Marinomonas mediterranea MMB-1: one gene and its partners. Each later gene encodes a partner of the first gene's protein in a complex. Links are inferred from orthologs where the notes say so. Each region holds a gene or a part of one and is shown in the gene's direction. Other genes may lie near its edges.

Region 1 (7,506 bases):
CGCGCGTGTTATCACAACTGTCTTTTCAAGTCGCGCGAGAAAATGGCCAGCTTGTCGTTTTAGTTCAATCAGATGCACCGTTAGATGCAGATGAACTAAAGTTTGTGCTTGCGGCAAGGTGGCCTAGTGGTCAGGTTGTCAGAGAGTATCAAACACCGGTCGCAGCGTCTGCGTTAGTAGATAAAGCATCGCCAGAAGTTGTTCAATCTACTCAACAATCTCCTACATCCAGTAGAGTAAAGGCTGACACAGTACCTTTTGAGAAAGAAGGGCAGGCAGCACAGCAGTTGTCCTCTTTTGGTCAGAAGAATGTTCAGAAAGGTAATACGCTGTGGTCTATTGCGAAAGGCAATCAGACAACTAATCAGCTGACCATCTACCAAACGATGATGGCGATTCAATCGTTAAATCGTGAAGCTTTCATCGCTAACAATATTAACCTTTTAAAAGAAGGGACGGTTCTACGTCTTCCGACAGAAGAGCAGATTAAACTGTTTAATCGTACGGCTTCTAAGGAAGAGTTTGAGCGGCAGCATCAGGCTTGGGTTGCGCTCAAGCAGGCTGGTGGATTGAAATCTCTTGTTGAACGAGCTCAGCTAAACACTCAGGCTAACTCAAATACCATCCCTGCTCCCGTTGCTGATAAGGATGCTAAATTAACATTAGCATCAGGGCAGAGTGAATTACCTGAAAAAGACGCCAGTTCTAATCCAGCCGAAAGTGCCAAATTGGCAGAACTCGAAGATAAACTGTCTGCAACACAGGAAGGCCTTGATAAAGAGCTAAGAGAGAAAAAAGAGCTGTCTGGTCAGTTGAGTGAGCTCAATTCTCAGCTTGATACATTGGAGAAGCTAATCAGCCTGAAAGACAAGCAAATGGCTGAGTTGCAGCGACAATTTACAAGTGCCCAACAAGCGCTACAAGAGCAAAAGAATACAGTTGATCAGCTTTTGGAGGCAGATCAACTACGTAGGGAGCAAGCCCAAGCGGAAGCTGATTCTTGGGTGAATAAAATTTTTGGAAACCCAATCGTACTTTCAATTGGGGGCGTCGTAATGCTCCTATTGGGTTTCTTGGTCGGTATGTTGGTTAAGCGCTCAGGCAAGAAGAAGTTAGAGCAAGATACATCAATGGATGAATTTGATTTGTCTGATGCTGCAATACCTGCTGCCGCTGCGACAACTGCCGTTGCGGCAGCCAGTGCTGAAGCCGAAGAAAGTGCGCCAGAGCCAATAGATGATCCATTTGAAGAGAAAAAAGAGTTAGAGGAAGAGGATCCTTTCGCTTTTGATTTTGATACGGATGCACAAGAAGATGCTTCTGCATTTGACGAATTTGATGATGTCGATGAAGGCGTCGCGTCTGTTGATGACTTATCAACGGAAACACCTCTTGAAGATTCTCTAGATGACGAGTTTGATCCTTTGGCATCGCTTGAAGCCGAAATGGATGAGTTGGCGGATGAAGATGATGCAGAGGCTGCTGACCTTGAGGATGCATTCCCTGAGCTCGAGTCTGAGGAGGAGCAGATTCCAACAATGGATGAAGTCGCAGATGACGACGAGTTGGACGTTGGAGGGTTAGATGACTTTGATTCAGCTGGTGAAAACGAACTTGAGGAGATTGCTGACGCGTCTTCTGATATTGATGACCTGGAAGGTATAGGCGACATTTCAGAAGAGGACGAGTCTAACTCGGAAGAAGAAGAGTTTGTAAGTAATTTATTAAATGACGTTGATCAAGATGATGTCGACGAAAGCTCTGTATTTGACGAAGAGCCAAGTGACACTCTCGCACAGTCTATTGAAGAGTCCTTAGCTGAGGCTCAAAATGAAGTCTCAGAAGATGACTTGGAAATTCCTGAGTTCGGTGAAGCTGAAGCTGCTGCGGATGAAGAAGTCAGCGATGATGAAGAAAATATTGATTTCTTCGATGCAAGTGGTGATGAAGTTGCTACAAAACTCGATTTAGCACGCGCTTATATGGATATGGGCGACGAAGAGGGAGCACGTGTTATACTTGAAGATGTAATTGAAACAGGCAACGAGCAACAGGTTGCCGAGGCTGAAAGTATGATGGAGCGAATGTTCCCAAGTGAGTAAAAAGAAAGTTGTTTTAGTCGTCGAATACGATGGCTCGCGTTACAAAGGGTGGCAAGCCCAGAAATTTGATGTTGATACTGTTCAGGAAAAACTAGAATACGCATTGTCTAAAATAGCCAATCACAGCGTTGGCGTTATTTGCGCTGGGCGCACTGATGCTGGCGTTCACGCCAGCTCGCAGGTGGTTCACTTTGAAACGGCTTCAGAACGTCCTATCCGAGCGTGGACTTTAGGTGTAAATACCCATCTTCCTCCCGATATTTCGGTTGTTGCGGCGAATTATGTTGCTGATGAGTTTCATGCACGATTCAGTGCGTTGACGCGTCGTTATCGATATGTCATTTATCAGTCTGAATTCCGGCCCGCAATAATGGCAAAAGGGGTGACTTGGACCTACAAAGATTTGTCTGAGCAAAAGATGCAGCAAGCCGCTGCCTGTTTTATTGGAACTCACGACTTTTCCTCTTACCGAGCTATTGGCTGTCAAGCGCGCAGCCCTATCCGAACTGTTCTTAATTTTTCAGTTAACAAATTTGGTCAGTATATTGTGCTCGATATTCGAGCCAATGCTTTTCTGCACCATATGATTCGAAATTTTGCAGGCGTATTAATGGCGATCGGCGCGGGCGAAAAACCAGTTCAGTGGGCGAAGCAAGTTTTGGATGCTAAAGATCGAACGCAGGGAGGGGTTACGGCCCCACCCCATGGTTTATATTTTGTAGATGCTCAGTACCCAGATGAATTTGACGTTCCTAAAATTCCATTAGGTCCGCACTTTCTCCCTTTTAAAGACGAGGCGCTTTAATATGATTAGAGTAAAAATCTGTGGTATTACGAATTTAGAGGATGCCTTGTTTGCTATTGAAACTGGTGCCGATGCGATAGGCTTTGTATTTTATTCTAAAAGCCCTCGTTACATTGAACCTAATTTAGCAAACGAAATTGTCAATCAACTTCCTCCATTTATTACGCCAGTGGCGTTATTTGTCAATGCTTCTGCATCTGAGGTGGATGCGGTGGTTTCGGGAAATTCCCGTTGGGTTGTTCAATTCCATGGCGATGAATCTCCAAAAGAATGTGATTCTTACGGAGTAAGTTATATAAAAGCGTTAAGAATGAAGCCGGAACTCGATTTGCGAGTTGAGTTCGATCGCTATATTGGAGCATCAGCTATCTTGTTAGATGCTTATAAGCCTGGCGTACCAGGGGGCACAGGAGAAGTCTTTGATTGGGGGCGAATACCGAAGTCCTCAAATAACCCTATTATTTTAGCTGGGGGTCTAACGCCTAGTAATATTTCGCAGGCTGTCTCAAGTGTGTCACCTTATGCTGTTGATGTGAGTGGTGGTGTTGAGCTCGCTAAAGGAAAAAAAGATTTCGTTAAAGTAAGAGACTTTATATTTGAAGCTAAAGGTTGGAGCAAAAAGTGAGCGATAACAAATTTAATTCAGATTTGCCGGATGAAAGGGGCCGATTTGGACGTTTTGGTGGAGTGTTTGTTTCTGAGACGTTAATGTCGGCACTTGATGACCTGACTAACATGTATCAAGAATTGTCTAAGAGTGCAGAATTTCAAGCTGCCTTCGATAATGATCTTGCTCACTATGTTGGTCGTCCTTCGCCTTTGTATTTCGCCGAGCGTCTAACTGAACAGGCGGGCGGAGCGAAAATCTATCTTAAACGAGAAGATCTAAATCATACCGGCGCGCATAAAATTAACAATGCGATTGGTCAGGCGCTGCTCGCTAAGCATATGGGTAAACCTAATATTATTGCTGAGACTGGAGCGGGGCAGCATGGCGTTGCGACTGCGACGGTTGCCGCAAGACTTGGTTTAAATTGTAAGGTGTTTATGGGAGAAGAGGACATTCGACGCCAGACACTAAACGTGTATCGAATGAAGCTTCTTGGTGCTGAGGTTATTCCTGTAGATTCAGGTACTAAAACGTTAAAAGATGCGCTGAATGAAGCGATGCGTTATTGGGTAAGTAATGTTGACGATACTTTCTACATTATAGGTACTGCTGCCGGCCCGCACCCTTATCCGATGTTGGTACGAGACTTTCAAGCGATCATTGGGCGAGAAACAAAAGAACAGAGTCTCGCGCGCGAAGGTCGTTTACCGGACGCAGTTGTAGCATGTGTTGGCGGTGGGTCTAATGCAATAGGAATGTTTCATCCGTTCATTAATGATACCGAAGTCCGTATGTATGGTGTTGAACCAGGTGGGTATGGGTTGGAAACAGGGCAGCATGCTGCGCCATTGTCAGCGGGGCGACCAGGTGTTTTACATGGTAATCGTACCTACGTTATGGCCGATGATGATGGACAAATCTTGGGTACGCACTCCATATCTGCGGGTCTTGATTACCCTGGAGTGGGGCCAGAGCATGCTTGGTTGAAAGACAGTGGTCGAGCTGATTATGTTGTTATCGATGACGATGAAGCAATGGATGGTTTTCGTACGCTGACAAAGATCGAGGGCATTATGCCTGCTTTAGAATCTAGTCACGCCGTTGCTTACGGTATGAAACTTGCGAAGACAATGTCTAAAGATCAGTTTATTGTTGTGAATATATCAGGTCGTGGTGACAAAGATATACATACTGTCGCTTCATTAGATGGTGTAGAGGTCTAAAATGAGCCGAATTAATAGTTGCCTAACTGAATTGAAAGAGAAGGGGCGTAAGGCGCTTATTCCTTATGTAACCGCAGGGGATCCGTCGCCAGACTATACTGCTTCTATCATGCGTGGGTTAGTGGAAGGTGGTGCAGACATCATTGAATTAGGTATGCCTTTTTCTGATCCAATGGCTGACGGGCCTGTTATTCAGCTTGCTTGTGAAAGGGCGCTAGAGGCGGGCGCCAGTGTTAAATCCGTCTTGGCTTCTGTAAAAGAATTTCGTGCTGAAAATCAGACTACCCCTGTTGTGCTTATGGGATATCTGAATCCTATTGAATTTTATGGCTACGAGAACTTTGCCAAAGATGCAAAAGCAAGTGGTGTCGATGGTGTTTTATTAGTAGATCTGACTCCAGAAGAAGCGACAGATGTAGTAGAATACTTCCGCAGTCAGGAAATTGACCTAATTTATTTACTTTCGCCTACCACGACTATGGCGAGAGCTAAGAAAATATGTGACTTGGCGAGTGGTTATGTGTACTACGTCTCTGTAAAAGGCGTCACAGGTTCCGCAACATTAGATGTAAATAGTGTGCGTGAGCATGTTGAGAAGCTAAGAGGCGTAACAAACCTTCCTATTGGTGTTGGGTTCGGTATTAAAGACGCTGAAACAGCAGCCGCTGTTAGTCAGTGTTCGGACGGCGTAATCGTGGGAAGTGTTTTAGTTAATACAATCGCTGAGTCTAAAAACGAAGACAAAGAATATATTGCTCAAGCCTTAGAAAATGTACTAACTCCTATGCGTAATGCAATGGACCGTCAGGCTTGATTAAGTTTTGGAGAATTAAATGAGTAGCTGGTTAGATAAATTTGTTCCATCGATCGTAAGAAGCGAATCTAAGCGTGCACAGAATTCTGCTGTGCCAGAAGGCCTTTGGAAGAAATGTCCTAAATGTGACAATGTTTTATATCGTCCCGAGTTAGAAAAGAATCAGGATGTTTGTCCTAAGTGTGACCATCATATGCGCGTTAGTGCACGTCGACGTCTTGATCTGTTTTTAGATAAAGAGGGGCGCGAAGAAATTGGCGCTCATCTAGAACCGGAAGATAAACTAAAGTTTAAAGACTCTAAGCGCTATAAAGATCGTTTGTCAGCAGCTCAAAAAGCAACAGGCGAGAAAGATGCGCTTGTTGCGATGGAAGGTTCGCTAAACGGTTTGCCTGTCGTGGCCGTTGCTTTCGAGTTTAGTTTTCTAGGTGGCTCAATGGGAGCGATTGTTGGCGAGCGATTCATTCAAGCAGTTAACGTATGTTTAGAAAAACGCGTTCCACTAGTATGTTTTTCTGCCAGTGGCGGAGCACGAATGCAAGAAGCGTTAATTTCTTTGATGCAGATGGCAAAGACATCAGCAGCGCTAGAGAAGATGAAGCAGCAAGGGCTTCCTTACATCTCAGTAATGACTGACCCGGTGTTCGGAGGTGTATCTGCTTCCTTGGCGATGCTGGGCGATTTGAATGTTGCAGAACCTAACGCACTTATCGGATTTGCTGGCCCACGTGTTATCGAACAAACCGTAAGAGAGACATTGCCAGAAGGATTCCAGCGAAGTGAGTTCTTGTTGGACAAGGGCGCACTTGACATGATCATAACGCGTCATGAAATGCGTGATCGCTTACATAACATTTTGTCGATACTTACTCATAAGGTAGCGTAAATTAATGGCGGCGAAGTCATTATCGGATTGGCTCTCATATATCGAGAGTCAACACCCTTCTGAAATTGAATTGGGCTTAGATCGCGGTCTAAAAGTTCTAGCTGAGCTTGATCTAAAGCGGCCCAATAAAAAAGTCATTACAGTTGCAGGGACAAACGGTAAAGGCTCTTCTTGCGCGTTGATCACTCAATATCTCATTTCGATAGGTCGAACGGTCGGAACTTATACTTCTCCCCATTTTCTTCGTTTTAATGAGCGTGTATCCCTAAATGATCGCGAATGCAGTGATGAACTTTTAATTAACGCATTTGAAAAGATAGAAAATGCTCGAAAAGACACTCCGTTAACGTTTTTCGAATTTTCTACTCTTGCCGCTCTGTTGATATTTTCTGAGCTAGAGCTTGATTATTGGGTGCTCGAAGTAGGATTAGGTGGTCGTTTGGATTCGGTTAATATGATAGATACAGATTTGGCTGTTGTGACGTCAATATCATTAGATCATACCGATTGGCTAGGTGATTCACTGGACGTTATAGCCCGAGAAAAAGCAGGTATAGCTCGATCTAGCAAACCTTTGGTGTCGGGTGTTGTTAACCCTCCAAGTAGTATTTCTGAGGTGGCGCAAGCACTTAATGCGCCTCTATATCAAAAAGGCTGCGACTTTGCTTATGCAATAGACGATGGGCAGTACTGGTCTTGGAGCTCTGAAAAGGCTCAGTATTCGAATTTGCCGCGGCCTAAGTTGCCAATTGAAAATGCAGCTACCGTAATTCAAGCCCTTATGCTGCTCGACGAAGGTGTAAGCCAAGCTCAGTTGGAAGCTTTATTTTCTAACGCAACACTGAAAGGGCGCTTTGAACTAGTTGAGAAAGATCCGTTTGTTTATATCGATGTTGCTCACAACCCAGAAGCGGCAAATGAGCTGAAGAGTCGTGTGTCGCAATTCGACAAAAAACCGATTGCCGTAATAGGTATGTTGAAAGACAAAGATATTGCGAGTGTTCTCGATATATTAAAAGACGCCTTTCAGTCCTGGAAAGTATGCAGTTTAAACGTTCCTCGCGGA
Region 2 (7,468 bases), 1.1 Mb from region 1 along the record:
TAACGATAAGCGGTACGATATTGATGATTGGACGCCGCTGATTGCGCCCAATCTACATACGTTTCAACTATCTTAGCCAGCCCCTGTGTTGCATAGTAATTACTAGGTTCTCTTCCAAGCGCTGCCTGATAATAAAGGTTGGCGTTATCGTGTTCTGGCGTTAATAGTCGCTTTTTATCGTAGGCAACACCCGCTAAATACAGCAAGCGGTTCACTATTTCATCTTTGCTTTTTACGATTTCTCTCGACTGAGCACGTGAGTCTACATCAGCTTGAACGGCGTCACCTTCGACCGCATCAGTGGCAGTCGACTTTTCTTTATTAGAAACATCTTGATTGATCGTATCATTTTGCATTTTTTCAACAGAGATTCCGCCATTATTTCCAGAGCCTGACTCAGAAAGTACGGCAGGTTGATTCTCTTTTTGCGTCGGCGTCCCAGCACAGCCTGATAGCAATAAAGCGGTAACTAGGAAATAAAAGTACTTTTTTATCAATTTAGGTCTCTCGTATGGCAACTTTTTATCGCACTGGTAGTCTATAGTGCTGACATTAATATGAAAACTCCCACGACAATTTTTTAAATGACACACTTTTTACGTAGTATTTCTATTTTCCTTTGGCTTATCAGTGCCTCTTTTGCAAACGCATTCGACTTCGGCTCTTCTTTTGGCGCCAATAGCCGCTCAAATAATCCTGAGTTTCTGCCAGTCGAGCAAGCCTTTGTTCTCTCTGTAAACAAGAGAGGGGAGCATCTCATCGCGACCTGGGACATCCAAGATGGGTATTATCTGTACAAACATCAATTAAAACTCAAAGGCCGAGATGGTAACAAATTAACCTTTAGCAATATTCCATCGGGCACACCCAAAACTGACCCTTATTTTGGCGATGTCGAGGTCTACCATAACTCTCTTTCAGTCGATATATCACCCGTAGGTGACCTCGAAAATGGAACCGAGCTAGAAGCCTTAATTGGGTTTCAAGGGTGTGCAGAACGAGGATTGTGCTACCCGCCACAATCTTCACCTATTTATTTTACCGTAACCCAATCGGACTCTGGCGTATCGAAAGCGCCTCTCTCTATAAACAACGAGAGTACAAACGACGCAAAGGCAGAGAAACCAATTGAGCAGAACAGCCTTCAGACAAAAGCATCAACACCAGAACCCTCTATCGCGGCCAATGTTATTGACCACTTAACAAACGACTCCTGGATGGCAAGCTTAGCTATCATGTTTGGCTTAGGGTTACTTTTGTCATTGACGCCTTGTGTTCTGCCAATGATCCCGATTGTCAGTGCTATTGTAGTGGGCACCAAGTCATCTGCTTTAAAAGGTCTTGCTCTGTCAGCCGTGTATGTAATTTCAATGGCACTTACTTATGCTGCCATCGGCGCTTTGGCAGGACTTTTCGGAACACAACTAAACCTACAAGCCACCCTTCAAAGCCCCTTCATCATTTCAATCAGTGCGTTTCTTTTTCTTCTTTTAAGCTTGGCAATGTTTGGAGTTTACGAAATAAGGTTACCCGCTTTTATTACAGACCGATTGCAATCTTATTCGACTAAGCTTGAATCAAACTCTCAACGCGCTTCACTATCACAATATGCTGCCGTGGCTTTATCAGGCGTCATTGCCACGCTCATCGTGTCACCGTGTGTGTCCGCACCACTTGCAGGAGTCGTACTCTACATCAGCAGCTCAGGCGACAGTGTGTATGGCGCTGTAATGTTATTCACGATGGCGCTTGGCATGGGTGTGCCATTGCTGCTAGTCGGCTTTTTCGGGGCCAGCATCCTTCCTAAAAACGGAGATTGGCTGAACGACATCAAATCCATTATGGGATTCGGCCTGCTTGGCGTGGCTATTTGGCTGCTATCAAGATACTTAGATGGACAATTAAGTGTCTTACTCTGGGCTATCTTCTTCTTAATGCTTACTTCCTACTTCATTCATAGGTCTGTTTCAATCCAGTCTCACCCTATACGCTGGTTCTGTGCTCTCATCTCTGGTGTGATGGGCATTAGCCTTGCTATAGGTGCGTTAAGTGGTGCTCGCAATCCCATTGAGCCATTTGAAACGCTAACGAGCTCCAGTACCGCAATAACTGAAAGCCGTGACGTCCCGTACGCGGTGACCATTGGCTCACTAACAGAACTACAAAAAATAAAAATGGACTATCAAGGAAGCCCCATTGTATTGGATCTCTACGCGGACTGGTGCATTAGCTGTAAAGTAATAGAAGAAGAAATATTCAAATCGACTGACGTCATGCCATATTGGAGCCATATCAAAATAGTGCGAGTTGATGTTACTGACAATACACAAGACAACAAACAATTAATGCAACATCTGAATTTATTTGGACCGCCCTCTCTCATTTTTATAAACCGTAAAGGGCAAGAAGAAGCACAACTTAAAATCATTGGCGAACCGACTAAAACAGAGGTCATTCAGCGACTACAGTTACTCTCAACAACACAGCAAAGTTTACAGTAGATCAATTTATAACCTCAAAATATAGTTTTAGCATATTTACCGACAAAACTGGACATTTTCGCGTATTTTAACGATAATTTACGGTCAAATAACCCAGAGAAATATATCAAATTACGAATCACCGTTTAATCAAGGACGTAATTTGATGCACAAGGTAATGCCGTTCTCGACGTTAACAAAATTTACTTTAAAGCCTGATCCTTATTATTGGGCGTTTCATACAATACGACAGAAAGAGTACCATCATGGACATTCGTAAAATTAAAAAACTAATCGAGCTTCTTGAAGAATCCAACGTTTACGAAATCGAGATTAAAGAAGGCGAAGAAGCCGTTCGCATTAGTCGCGGTGGCGCTCCAGTTCAAGTTGCTACCGTTGCAGCTCCTGCTCCCGTAGCCGCTGCGCCCGCTGCAGCTCCTGCTCCCGTTGCTCAAGACGCTGCGCCTGCTGAAATTTCAGGCCATGCAGTAAAATCTCCAATGGTAGGTACTTTCTACCAAGCATCTGCTCCTGGTGCGAAAGCATTTGTTGAAGTTGGCCAGAAAGTAAATGTTGGCGACACTATTTGTATCGTTGAAGCAATGAAGATGATGAACCAAATTGAAGCGGACAAAGCAGGCACAATTGGTGCTATCTTGGCCGAAGACGGCGAACCTGTTGAATTTGATCAACCTCTTGTAACAATTGTTTAATTCACAGCTATAGGTTTTATCATGCTTGATAAGGTATTGATCGCAAACCGAGGCGAAATTGCACTTCGAATTCTTCGTGCATGTAAAGAGCTCGGTATTAAAACAGTTGCAGTACATTCAAAAATAGACCGCGACCTACTTCATGTGCGTTTGGCAGACGAAACAATTTGTATCGGCCCGAACCCATCCAAAGACAGCTACTTGAATATCCCTGCTCTAATTAGCGCCGCTGAATTGACGGATACCTCTGCTATCCACCCAGGTTATGGTTTCCTTGCTGAAAATGCAGACTTTGCAGAGCAAGTTGAAAACTCTGGCTTCACATTCATCGGACCAAAAGCAGAAACTATTCGCTTAATGGGCGATAAAGTTTCCGCTATCAAAGCCATGAAAGCAGCAGGCGTACCTACTGTACCCGGTTCAAATGGCCCTGTACCTTCTGATCCAGAAGAGTGCATAAAAATAGCGCGTGAAATTGGGTTCCCTGTGATCGTAAAAGCGGCTGCCGGTGGCGGCGGTCGAGGAATGCGAGTTGTTCACAATGAAGCAAGCCTCTTAAAGTCCATTAGTATCACTCAGTCTGAAGCAGGCTCATACTTCGGCGACAGCACGGTTTATATGGAAAAATTCCTACAAAACCCTCGCCATGTCGAAGTTCAAGTCATCGCCGATGGTCAAGGCAATGCCGTTCACCTTTATGACCGCGATTGTTCTTTACAACGCCGTCACCAAAAAGTTTTGGAAGAAGCGCCTGCGCCAATGCTTGATCCAGAATCACGAGCACAATGCCTACAAGCCTGTGTAGACGCGTGTATTAAGATTGGATATCGTGGCGCCGGCACCTTTGAATTCTTATATGAAGATGGTGGTTTCTACTTCATTGAGATGAACACTCGTGTTCAGGTAGAGCACCCTGTTACTGAAATGGTAACAGGTGTCGATATCGTCAAGGAACAGTTGCGAATTGCCTCTGGACAACCTCTTTCTATTAAACAAGAAGACGTTAAGATCAAAGGCCACGCTGTTGAAGCTCGAATCAACGCTGAAGACCCTAAAACCTTTATGCCAAGTCCCGGAAAGGTGAATTACTTCCACGCTCCCGGCGGCATGGGTGTTCGCGTAGATTCACACCTCTACAGCGGTTATTTGGTGCCACCTACCTATGACTCTATGATCGCTAAGATCATCTGTCACGCAGACAGCCGAGAGCTTGCTCTTAAACGATTGTCTGTGGCGCTTGATGAGACATTTGTAGACGGCATCAAAACGAATATCGCTCTACAGCAGGATCTTGCAACGGATCCGAACTTTATCGAAGGTGGCGTTAACATCCACTACCTTGAAAAGAAACTCGGTCTATAATTTATTGACCACTGTTGAATTACATCGTAATGTAACCAGACAGTTTGAGCTTCAAGACGCATCAAAACATAAGTTGTGATGCGTCTTTTCTATTTCCTTCTCATATACCGATTATAAACAAGCTCATTACTTCAGTCTTATATCGGGAAAAGTACACTTAGGACGATTCACTTTTATGTCTTGGCTACAGATTCGCATCCACACCACACCAGACCATGTCCCCGCTTTTGAAGATTCTCTTTTAGAATGTGGCGCTATGGTGGTGACTTTTGAAGATGTATATGATGATCCCGTCTACGAGCCTGATTTAAACACTACCCCTTTGTGGAAACACACTAAGGTCACTGGCCTATTTGAGGCTGACTCCGATATCGAACACATCCGCCCAGTGATAGAACACTGTGCTGAAAAACTAGGGCAAACAGACATCGATCTAAAAATTGAAATTCTCGAAGATAAAGACTGGATTCGAGAATGGATGGATAACTACCATCCTATCAAATTTGGAAATCGACTTTGGGTTTGTCCAACATGGCGAGAAGTGCCAGATGAAGATGCGATCACCCTGATGCTCGATCCAGGTCTAGCATTTGGAACCGGCACTCACCCAACAACGGCGCTGTGCTTGGAATGGCTAGACAGCGTTGATTGCAAAGATAAAACGATTATTGACTATGGCTGCGGCTCTGGCATTTTAGGTGTTGCAGGACTTTTACTCGGCGCTAAACAAATGATTGGTATCGATATCGACCCACAAGCCGTTGAAGCAACCCGTGCAAATGCAGAACGAAATAATATAGAATCTTCAAAATATGAAGTAAAACTTCCACCGTACGACTCCGATTTGCAAGCTGATTTAGTCGTTGCGAATATTCTAGCAGGGCCTTTGGCTGAGCTTTCCTCAACTATTTCTGCAACCGTAAAAACAGGCGGAAAACTAGCGCTTTCCGGTGTACTAGCAAATCAAGCAGAAGATGTTGTTGAAGCGTACAAGCCTTGGTTTGACATAGAAAGTGTTGTCGAAAAAGAAGAGTGGATTCGAATTGTTGCCACGAAAAAATAGCAAGATAGAAAAGGAAGGCGTTCGTCGAAATGGCTGGTAATTTCATTACTCGTTGTCCAAAATGCTCTACTGCATTTCGTGTAACCGATGATGTTTTAAAGATGGCTGCTGGAAAAGTTCGATGCGGCCAGTGCTTCCATATATTCGAAGCACAAGCAGCGACGCCCTCTGCACCACCTTCTCTTTCTAAAGCACCCTCCAATGACGACTCTACGTCAAAGACAGCAAACAATAATCAGAACTCACCTGAGCTAGCTGACTCTGGCCAACAAAAGCAACCCGCACAGAAAGACAATTCACATGCAAACAGTCCGCCTCTATTTACGGCAGCGGACGAAGAGATTGTTAACCCTAACTGGTTAAATACTCTCTTTAAAGAAGACGACCTTGAGTTAGTGAGCGAACCACCAAAGGATGACTTCAAAATTGCACCGCTCGAAAGCGAGCAGTTCAACACAGGCATATCGCAACAGGCTCGTCCTCAAGGAAACACAAGAACAAACTCTAACGATGAGCCTGCACCTTGGGAATTAGAGCTTGCTGAAATCGAAGCCAATTTAAGCAGCCCATCGACAACAAAGCGTATTTCTGGGAGCGACACTTCTCAGAGCACACTAGAACCCTCACCAGAGCCACTAGCTCGCTCAAAAAACGCACAACTCAATAGAAATGTAAGCTCACAGCCCGACCGAGCCTCTAACGAAGCTTCTGAAAACGACGAGCCTGATTATATGCAAGCCCTACATTCGCTAGCGCAAAATGTATCAGATCAGACACCAAAGTTAAGTAATGGCCAGCTCGAACTGCAAGAATCAATGAGCTCAATCGCTGCAACAAACAGCCTCGCTCAGCTTGTGGAAGAGGAGCCGACAACAACTCAGATAAAGAGCAAGCGCACGCTCCTTTGGTTCCTTGGCGTTGTAATTGGCATTGTCATATTGGCGAGCCAAGTATTGACTCACTTCTTTGATCAAGGAAGTCGTTCTGAACAATTTAGAGGACTTTATCGCACCGCGTGTACCTATATAGGGTGCGCTCTCCCAGCCTTTGAAAATGTAACTGCGATTTCTATTCAACATGTTCGAATTCAAAGCCATCCACAAAAACCAAATGCATTACTGGTCAATGCGATCATGACAAATACGAGCGCGTACGCTCAGCCTATGCCTAAAATTGCACTTGAGTTTTACGATCTAAATGGCTCACCTGTTGCCGCAAGGCTGTTCGCACCAGAGAGCTACTTACATAGAGATTTTCTCGACATAACCTACATGCCACCAAACACCCCTATTCACTTAGTTATTCCGATTGTTGACCCGGGGGCGAGTGCTGTTACGCATGAACTTAAAGTGTATTCATCGGATACAAGATCGTACTAAGCGTGTACTTTAGGCAAAGCGTGTACTTTAGGCAAAAGTCACTGGATCGCAACTGCCGAATACCATCTATCTTAATCGTGTAAGAAAGACTAATAATTGGCTAAAGAAAGACTTAGAAGCGTGCCCAACAGCCAAATCCTTCGATAAGATGCAAATAAGAACAAAAAATAGCCAATTTTTGCATTGTCAAGACTTCAAAAAAACAATTCCCATAGGTATTATTCTCGCCCGCTCGACAGAGTTACAGATCTTTAACATTTGATTCAGTTTTCAGGAGCAATATGGCTTTCGCTATTGGCTCATACAATATAGATAGGCCCGTTATTCTAGCGCCGATGGCTGGCGTAACAGACCTACCATTTCGACGCCTTTGTTATCAACAGGGTGCTGGTTTAGTTGTATCTGAAATGGTGACCTCTGACGTACGGCTTTGGAATTCCACAAAGAGCAAGCATAGACTCGTTCATGACA
Region 3 (7,518 bases), 970 kb from region 1 along the record:
ATGAAAATAACCTGTGTGGTTTTGTCCGTTTCTACAAAGGTGCAATGGACAAAGGCATTAAACCAATTTGTGGCGCGGATGTCATTTTAGAAGAGCAGGGAGAGGTAGAAGTCCGCACTCGTCTTACTTTGTTGGCAATGTCGAATAAAGGTTATAAAAATGTCATAGAAGTTATTTCTAAAGGCTATCAGCTAGGGCAGCATGAAGGTCGGCCAATTGTACAAAGAGCTTGGGTTGAGGAACATAGTGAAGATGTAATCGCCCTGTCGGGAGGCGTTCAAGGGGATATTGGCTTCCTTTTGAGTAAATACAAAACGGAAGAGGCAAAAAAATACCTAGACTACTGGATGTCTGTTTTTCCTGATCGTTTTTATTTAGAAATGGAACGTACCGCGAGGGCGGGAGAAGAAGACTATATTCATACCGTTATTCCGCTAGCGTCGGAAGCCTCTTGTCCTGTTGTGGCAACAAATGACGTGCGTTTTTTGAAAAAAGAGGATTTTGAGGCACATGAAGCGCGAGTATGTATTCACGATAGTGTTACGTTAGATGATCCTCGCCGAAAGCGTCGCTATTCCGAAGAGCAGTACTTCAAAAGTGCGGCTGAGATGGAAGCTGTTTTCGAAGACATTCCTGAAGCTCTTGAGAATACGGTGGAAATCGCAAAACGCTGTAATGTTGACGTTTTGTTGGGTAAGTACTTCCTCCCAGATTACCCCGTGCCTGATGGCATGACAATGGATGACTTTTTTAATGAGCTTTCTCATAAAGGTCTGCAAGACCGTTTAGAGGTCCTTATCAAAAAAGATGGCGACCGTATCGCCAACAGAAGACAAGAATACCTTGATCGACTTGATTTTGAGCTCAACATTATTAATCAGATGGGGTTTCCTGGTTACTTCCTGATCGTAATGGATTTCATTCAATGGGCTAAGGACAATGATATTCCTGTAGGCCCAGGACGGGGTTCTGGTGCTGGATCTTTAGTTGCATATGCGCTTAAAATCACGGATCTAGATCCGTTGGAATACGATCTTCTTTTCGAACGATTCTTGAACCCAGAACGTGTTTCTATGCCTGACTTTGATATCGACTTTTGTATGGAAAATCGAGACAAGGTTATTGATTATGTTGCGCGTACGTACGGTCGTGATGCGGTATCTCAAATTATTACCTTTGGTGCGATGGCGGCTAAGGCGGTGGTTCGTGACGTTGCTCGTGTTCAAGGTAAGCCTTACAGCCTAGGTGATAAACTATCTAAATTGATACCGTTTGAAATTGGTATGACCTTGAAAAAGGCGCTAGAAGAAGAACCTGCGTTAGTTGAGTTTATTGAAGGTGATGAAGAGGCTGCCGACGTAATGGAAATGGCCTTTTCTCTTGAAGGCGTTGTTCGTAACTTTGGTAAACATGCGGGTGGTGTGGTTATCGCGCCAACCAAATTAACGGATTTTGCGCCGCTCTATTGTGAAGAAGATGGTAGCGGTTTGGTCACCCAATATGACAAAAACGATGTTGAGGAAGCGGGTCTCGTTAAGTTCGACTTCTTAGGACTAAAAACGCTAACTGTTGTAGATTGGGCGCTGGGTAATATTAATGCACTTCACGCCAAAGAAGGTAAGCCGCCACTTGATATCGCTTTAATAGATCTTGAGGACAAATCCACCTACGATCTGTTACAACGCGCTGAGACGACCGCGGTATTTCAGCTGGAATCGCGAGGAATGAAAGAGCTGATTAAAAAGCTTTTGCCATCACGATTCGAAGATATTATCGCATTGGTTGCCTTGTATCGTCCGGGGCCATTGGGGTCGGGCATGGTGGACGACTTTATAAACCGTAAGCACGGACGCGCAGAGCTGGCGTTTCCGCATCCAGACTATCAACATGATGACCTCATTCCTGTGCTGGAACCCACCTATGGCATTATCTTGTATCAAGAACAGGTAATGCAGATTGCGCAGGTATTGGCAAAGTTCTCGCTTGGTGGAGCAGACTTGCTTCGTCGAGCAATGGGTAAGAAAAAGCCTGAAGTAATGGCAGAGCAGCGCCTGATTTTTATGGAAGGCGCAGCAAAAAATAATATTGATAAAGACCTTGGCGGTAACATCTTCGATTTGATGGAGAAGTTTGCTGGATACGGTTTTAACAAATCTCACTCCGCCGCTTATGCTTTGGTGTCGTATCAGACAGCATGGTTAAAAAATCATTACCCTGCGCCGTTTATGGCGGCGGTACTTTCTGCCGATATGCAGAATACCGATAAGATCGTTATTTTCATTGAAGAGTGTCGGGCTATGAAGCTGACACTTGAGCTTCCTAACGTGAATGAGTCGGTTTATAAATTTACCGTTAACGAAGCCGGTGCTGTTGTTTATGGCTTAGGTGCCATTAAAGGGGTGGGCGAGGGGCCAATTGAAGCGATTGTTGAAGCTAGACAAGACGGCCCGTTCGAACACATTTTCGATTTCTGTCAGCGTGTGGGTCGAAAAGTAAATAAACGTGTTATGGAAGCATTGGTCCGCTCTGGCGCATTTGACACGATCGGCCCAAATAGAGCGACATTGTTTGCAAGCATTGATGAGGCACTAAAACGTGCTGATCAAAATGCTAAAAACGAAGATGCAGGCATGATGGATTTATTTGGCGTCGCCGTCGAAGAGTCTACTGAAAACGCCTATGACGAGATAGGCATTCAACATGAGTGGGCTGGCCGTCAGCGCCTAGACGGCGAAAAGGATACATTAGGTCTTTATGTGACGGGTCACCCAATCGACGACTATGAAAAAGAACTTCGTCGCTTTGTTCGTTCTAGAATTGTTGATATTCAGCCTAAGCGCGATACTCAAGTATTGGCTGGTTTGATTGTAGATATGCGTGTTACTAAGAGTAAGCGTGGCGGAAATATTGCCTTCATGACATTGGATGACCGTTCTGCTCGAATAGAAGTAACGGTTTTTCCTGATAACTATGAGACGTTTAAAAGCGTGATGTTGGCTGACGAAGTTGTTGTAGTTGAAGGTGAAGTCAGTATTGACGAATTCCGAGGCGGTCAAAAGGTGATTGCTCGCAATGTGTTGAGTATGGCTCAGGCGCGTGTTCGATATGTTGAGGCGCTTCGAATTGATTGGAAAGAAACGAATATTACACCGTCAGATATTGCCCAACTGGCGCAAAAGATGGCACCGTATAAGGGGGATGGATGTGATGTTGTTATTGGTTTCGACACAGATCAGGCTCTTGGTGATGTTCGTCTGGGGCCCGCGTGGAAAATTCGCCCAGATGATGAATTAATTCACGAGTTACAGAAACAATACGGTAAACAAAATGTGCAGTTGGTGTATACTTAGCCCCATTTTAGAATTTCTATAATACGCACAGCGGATATCGCGTGTGAAAAGGGTGCTTGTGAAGCGGGTATCCGATAAAATTACGACAAACAAATAGTAGTGTATTTATAATGAATCTAGATTATTTACCTTTTGAGCAGCCGATTGCTGAGCTCGAACAGAAAATTGAAGAGTTACGATTGGTCGGAAACGACAATGAGCTGAATATTAGTGATGAGATCAGTCGTTTAGAAGATAAAAAGATCGCATTGACTCAGAGTTTATTTAGTAATCTTGGCGCATGGGAAGTTTCACAATTAGCTCGTCACCCAAAGCGCCCTTACACGTTAGATTACATTAAACACGCTTTCACTGATTTTGAGGAAATGCACGGCGACCGTCATTATGCGGATGATCGCGCCATTGTTGGTGGTATCGCTCGTCTAGATGGCCGTCCTGTTATGGTTATCGGGCATCAGAAAGGTCGTGAAGTTAAAGAGAAAGTCTTGCGCAACTTTGGTATGCCTCGCCCTGAGGGATATAGAAAAGCATTGCGTTTGATGGAGACGGCTGAACGTTTCAAAATGCCAATAGTGACATTGATTGACACACCTGGAGCCTACCCTGGCATTGGTGCCGAGGAACGTGGTCAAAGTGAAGCCATTGCATACAATTTAGCGGTCATGTCTCGACTTAAAACACCTATTATTTCGACGGTAATCGGCGAAGGTGGTTCTGGTGGCGCATTGGCTATCGGTGTGTGTGACGAGCTTATGATGCTTCAATACGGCACTTACTCTGTTATTTCTCCGGAAGGTTGCGCATCCATTCTTTGGAAAAGTGCTGAGCGTGCATCGGACGCAGCGAAAGCAATGGGCATTACCGCTGACAGATTGAAAGAGCTTGGGCTGGTGGATACTATTATCCAGGAGCCTCTTGGTGGCGCTCATATCAATCATGAATCTATTGCACAGAGTTACAAAGAGAACGTACTAGAAGCGTTAGACAGAATGGAAGCTTTGTCTGAAGATGAACTTCTTGAACGCCGCTACAAGCGACTTATGGCATACGGGCTTTAATACAACTGAGATCTTTGCACGACGACAGCATGCAAAGGCTTAAAGCTCAGTAGTCTAGCTTTTCATATTTAGTAGGATTGCTAGTCGGTTTGTCTTTTGAAAACCTCTCATTTACTCTGATATAGAGAACAAATGAGAGGTTTTTTTGTGTTTTTCTCTGGAGCAATTAAATTTTTGGTTGGGTTGAATGGCTGTGTTGACGCTGGATCTTAATGCTTTAAAGCAATTTTTACCGAGAGAAAACAATCGTGCCGTAACGATTTGGGTTGCCTATAGCGGCGGTTTGGATTCTGAAGCATTATTGCATTTGGTTGCGTCAGAGTTGGAATCAATCGAGTCTTTGTATAAAGGTATTCGGTTAAGCGCGATTCATGTTCATCATGGCGTGAGCGAACATGCAGATTCATGGGTGGAGCATTGTAAAACATCGTGCGCGGCGTTAGGAATTCCACTCATTGTCGAAAAGGTAGTGATCGAGGGCGTTGCATCGTTTGAAAACGCTGCCAGAGAGGCGCGATATGAAGTCTTTAGAAAACACCTTCAAATGAATGATATTCTTCTTCAAGCCCATCATGCCAATGATCAAGCAGAAACCGTATTGTTTCGTTTGGAACGTGGTACTGGCTTGAAGGGTCTTGGTGGCATCCCATCTAGTCGTCCTCTAGCGGATGCTATTATTTATCGTCCTTTGCTCAATTGTTCTAGGTTTCATATCGAACAGTATGCCTATTCATGCAATTTGAAGTGGATTGAAGACGAGTCCAATCAAGATCAGGCTTATCGACGGAATTTTTTACGACATAGCGTGATCAACCCATGGCAAAATAATAATCCAGATATCTCGATTAGGTTGGCGGCCAATGCGTCACGTATTCAAAAAGAATGGCAGGTAGTGTCTCGTTTAGTCGGTCAAGCGCTAAACTCTATGTGTAACGACGACGGTAGTCTGGACTTGAACTTATTACCTGAAGATGAACAGAGTTATTGGATTTCTGCGTATTTAAATAAAAAGAACATTTCTTTTACGTCCCCTCAAACACAGGCTCTGATGGGCATGTTGTTTTCGAATGTTGGAAAACAGCCAGAATATGTGGGAGCGTATTTTCGGCTAGCGAGAAGGGCCCATCGCTTGTACGTATTACCATTAGATAGGGCGCCGCTTCTAGGCAAGTTAACGCCTAACGAATGGTTCAATTGTGCATTCGGGCGTATCAAGGTAACTTGCGCCTTAGAACGTGGAGAAAGTCCGTTAGAGCTTAGAGAAAGGCCGAAAGGACAGGTGCTTGAATTGAAAAATGGATTACATCGCCCCCTTAAAAAATGGCTTCATGATCAGAAAATACCAACGTGGTGGCGAGATCATCTGCCTTACATATATCAAGAGGGTACACTCGTTGCGATTGGCGACCTATGGTGTCACCCCGATTGGAACGGCGCACTAATATGGGAAAAAGGAACAGATCTTATCTTTTGCTCTGATTGATATAGTTGTTTCAAACTTGTCTGTTTATAAAATGTACCACTTCAATTGCGGCATTTCTCACCTTTCTAGCAGATTTAAGTCGACGTTCTTATTTTGAACGCGTTTTCTCTTCGCATCTTTTTGCTACAGATGGTCTTCTAAAAATACATCTTGTTACCGTCACTATACGACATCATAACATCGGAATTCTAAGTGTCTATCTAGACTATCAGAGCAATTCAATTAGTAAGATCGTTAGAACTGGCTGCGCCTCAATCAAAAACATTGTTTAGATACCGTCTTACTCATTGAGTTATCCAAACTATGAGGTAAAGCTTTGATATATCACGTTCAATCCATTACTCGGCGACTAAAATTTAAAGCAATGGTGGCTTTAACGGCGATAGTGAGCATCATCGCTGCCGTTGGCTGGTTCGGCGTCAACCTTAGTAATACCGTTTTTACGTCCGTTTCAGTGACGACAGAAACACATTTGCCTTTGTTGACCAAAACGATCAGTGCCACGAACGCGATGTACGACTTAAATACCAGCTCGCTGAATTTGCTCAGAGCGTGTGAAGCTGCTGATGGCTCCCATCGAAATTTACCCGAAGATCATGTCGAAAAAGATTTACTTACCATGACTAAGCTTTCTGATTTCTTAGGAATGTTAGGGCTCTCTGAACATCAGCGTAAGCTAAAGTCGGCGATTATGGAATCTCGAAGTGCGTTTGAAGACCTTGCGAATATTTGTGATATTCAAACGAAGTTGCAACAGGGTTTTTCTAAGCAGCTTAAAGAGGTTCTCGAACAGGCAAACGTCATGCTTGGCCAATTGGAGTTGGAAAAAGCGTCCCACAATAGCGCTGTTAATTTAAATAAGGAGTCTTGGGTCTATGTAGAGGAATTGGTTTTGTTGGAGCTAATAACGAGTGAAATAAAGCACATTGTTCAACGACTCCGTGAACATTCTCATTCTGCAGCCTTAGTTTACTCAGGGAACAATGTGGTTGAGCAAAATGAAATCAGTTTAGAAAGGTTAAATAAGTATTTAAATGCGGCATCGTCCAATGGGCCGTCGGTACAAATTGATACCGAATTAAGTCATGATATTTTTACGCAGCTCTATGAGTTTTCGAACGCTCTTTCATCTAGAAACGGGCTTCATGATATATGGCGGCGCACAAACTTGTTTTATTCTGGCACTTCTATCACGCGTTTAGCGATTTCTCGAACCGGATTGGCATTATCTTCTGTGCTGAGTGGTGTCGAAGAAGAGGCTAGAGCGCGTTATCAGGTTGCTCGTCAAAGTACTTACGATACGCTTGAGCAGTCTAAACAGTCTCTTATTTTTATTACTGCTGTGCCCGTTTTTGTCTTACTTGGCCTCGGAATACTTTTGTCTTTGCGTTTGATTCAGCCGATCGAAAGTCTAACAAAGTTTGTATTGAGGTTAAGAGAGTCCGAAGAGTTGGGGCAGACCATGCCTGAGGCGCTACTGGTAAGGAAAGACGAGCTTGGCACATTGGCCTATCAATTTGACGCGTTAGTGACTGAGTTGAATCAAGCTCGAAAGCGCCTATTAGATGAATCTGAAGAGAAAATAAAAACGCAATTAGATCGCCTTTCTATTGCTTTTGAAACGATT

The links. The genes of interacting proteins can lie anywhere in the genome.
Region 2: the proteins of accD (region 1) and accC are in contact, whole or in part, in a solved structure (PDB 8UXZ), measured with the Escherichia coli proteins. The link is inferred for Marinomonas mediterranea MMB-1 from one-to-one orthologs.
Region 3: the proteins of accD (region 1) and accA are in contact, whole or in part, in a solved structure (PDB 8UXZ), measured with the Escherichia coli proteins. The link is inferred for Marinomonas mediterranea MMB-1 from one-to-one orthologs.

Annotation. Positions count from the first base shown.
Region 1 is NC_015276.1:2,267,277-2,274,782, forward strand. What follows is about bases 4,529-7,506. They hold accD (acetyl-CoA carboxylase, carboxyltransferase subunit beta), read left to right. Parts: upstream 4,529-5,573; coding sequence 5,574-6,440; downstream 6,441-7,506. Other genes in these bases: trpB (tryptophan synthase subunit beta), read left to right, coding at 4,529-4,740; trpA (tryptophan synthase subunit alpha), read left to right, coding at 4,742-5,554; folC (bifunctional tetrahydrofolate synthase/dihydrofolate synthase), read left to right, coding at 6,445-7,506. In the rest of the region: MARME_RS10405 (FimV/HubP family polar landmark protein), read left to right, coding at 1-2,102; tRNA pseudouridine(38-40) synthase TruA, read left to right, coding at 2,095-2,907; MARME_RS10415 (phosphoribosylanthranilate isomerase), read left to right, coding at 2,909-3,532; more of trpB, read left to right, coding at 3,529-4,528.
Region 2 is NC_015276.1:3,392,372-3,399,839, forward strand. The notes cover bases 2,445-5,384. They hold accC (acetyl-CoA carboxylase biotin carboxylase subunit), read left to right. Parts: upstream 2,445-3,214; coding sequence 3,215-4,555; downstream 4,556-5,384. Other genes in these bases: dsbD (protein-disulfide reductase DsbD), read left to right, coding at 2,445-2,501; accB (acetyl-CoA carboxylase biotin carboxyl carrier protein), read left to right, coding at 2,747-3,193; prmA (50S ribosomal protein L11 methyltransferase), read left to right, coding at 4,731-5,384. In the rest of the region: MARME_RS15510 (putative periplasmic lipoprotein), read right to left, coding at 1-497; more of dsbD, read left to right, coding at 585-2,444; more of prmA, read left to right, coding at 5,385-5,618; MARME_RS15535 (DUF3426 domain-containing protein), read left to right, coding at 5,648-6,997; tRNA dihydrouridine synthase DusB, read left to right, coding at 7,279-7,468. UniProt on the Escherichia coli protein: This protein is a component of the acetyl coenzyme A carboxylase complex; first, biotin carboxylase catalyzes the carboxylation of the carrier protein and then the transcarboxylase transfers the carboxyl group to form malonyl-CoA.
Region 3 is NC_015276.1:1,294,707-1,302,224, forward strand. What follows is about bases 2,445-5,434. They hold accA (acetyl-CoA carboxylase carboxyl transferase subunit alpha), read left to right. Parts: upstream 2,445-3,460; coding sequence 3,461-4,408; downstream 4,409-5,434. Other genes in these bases: dnaE (DNA polymerase III subunit alpha), read left to right, coding at 2,445-3,350; tilS (tRNA lysidine(34) synthetase TilS), read left to right, coding at 4,596-5,434. Also shown: more of dnaE, read left to right, coding at 1-2,444; more of tilS, read left to right, coding at 5,435-5,891; MARME_RS21360 (EAL domain-containing protein), read left to right, coding at 6,208-7,518. UniProt on the Escherichia coli protein: Component of the acetyl coenzyme A carboxylase (ACC) complex. First, biotin carboxylase catalyzes the carboxylation of biotin on its carrier protein (BCCP) and then the CO(2) group is transferred by the carboxyltransferase to acetyl-CoA to form malonyl-CoA.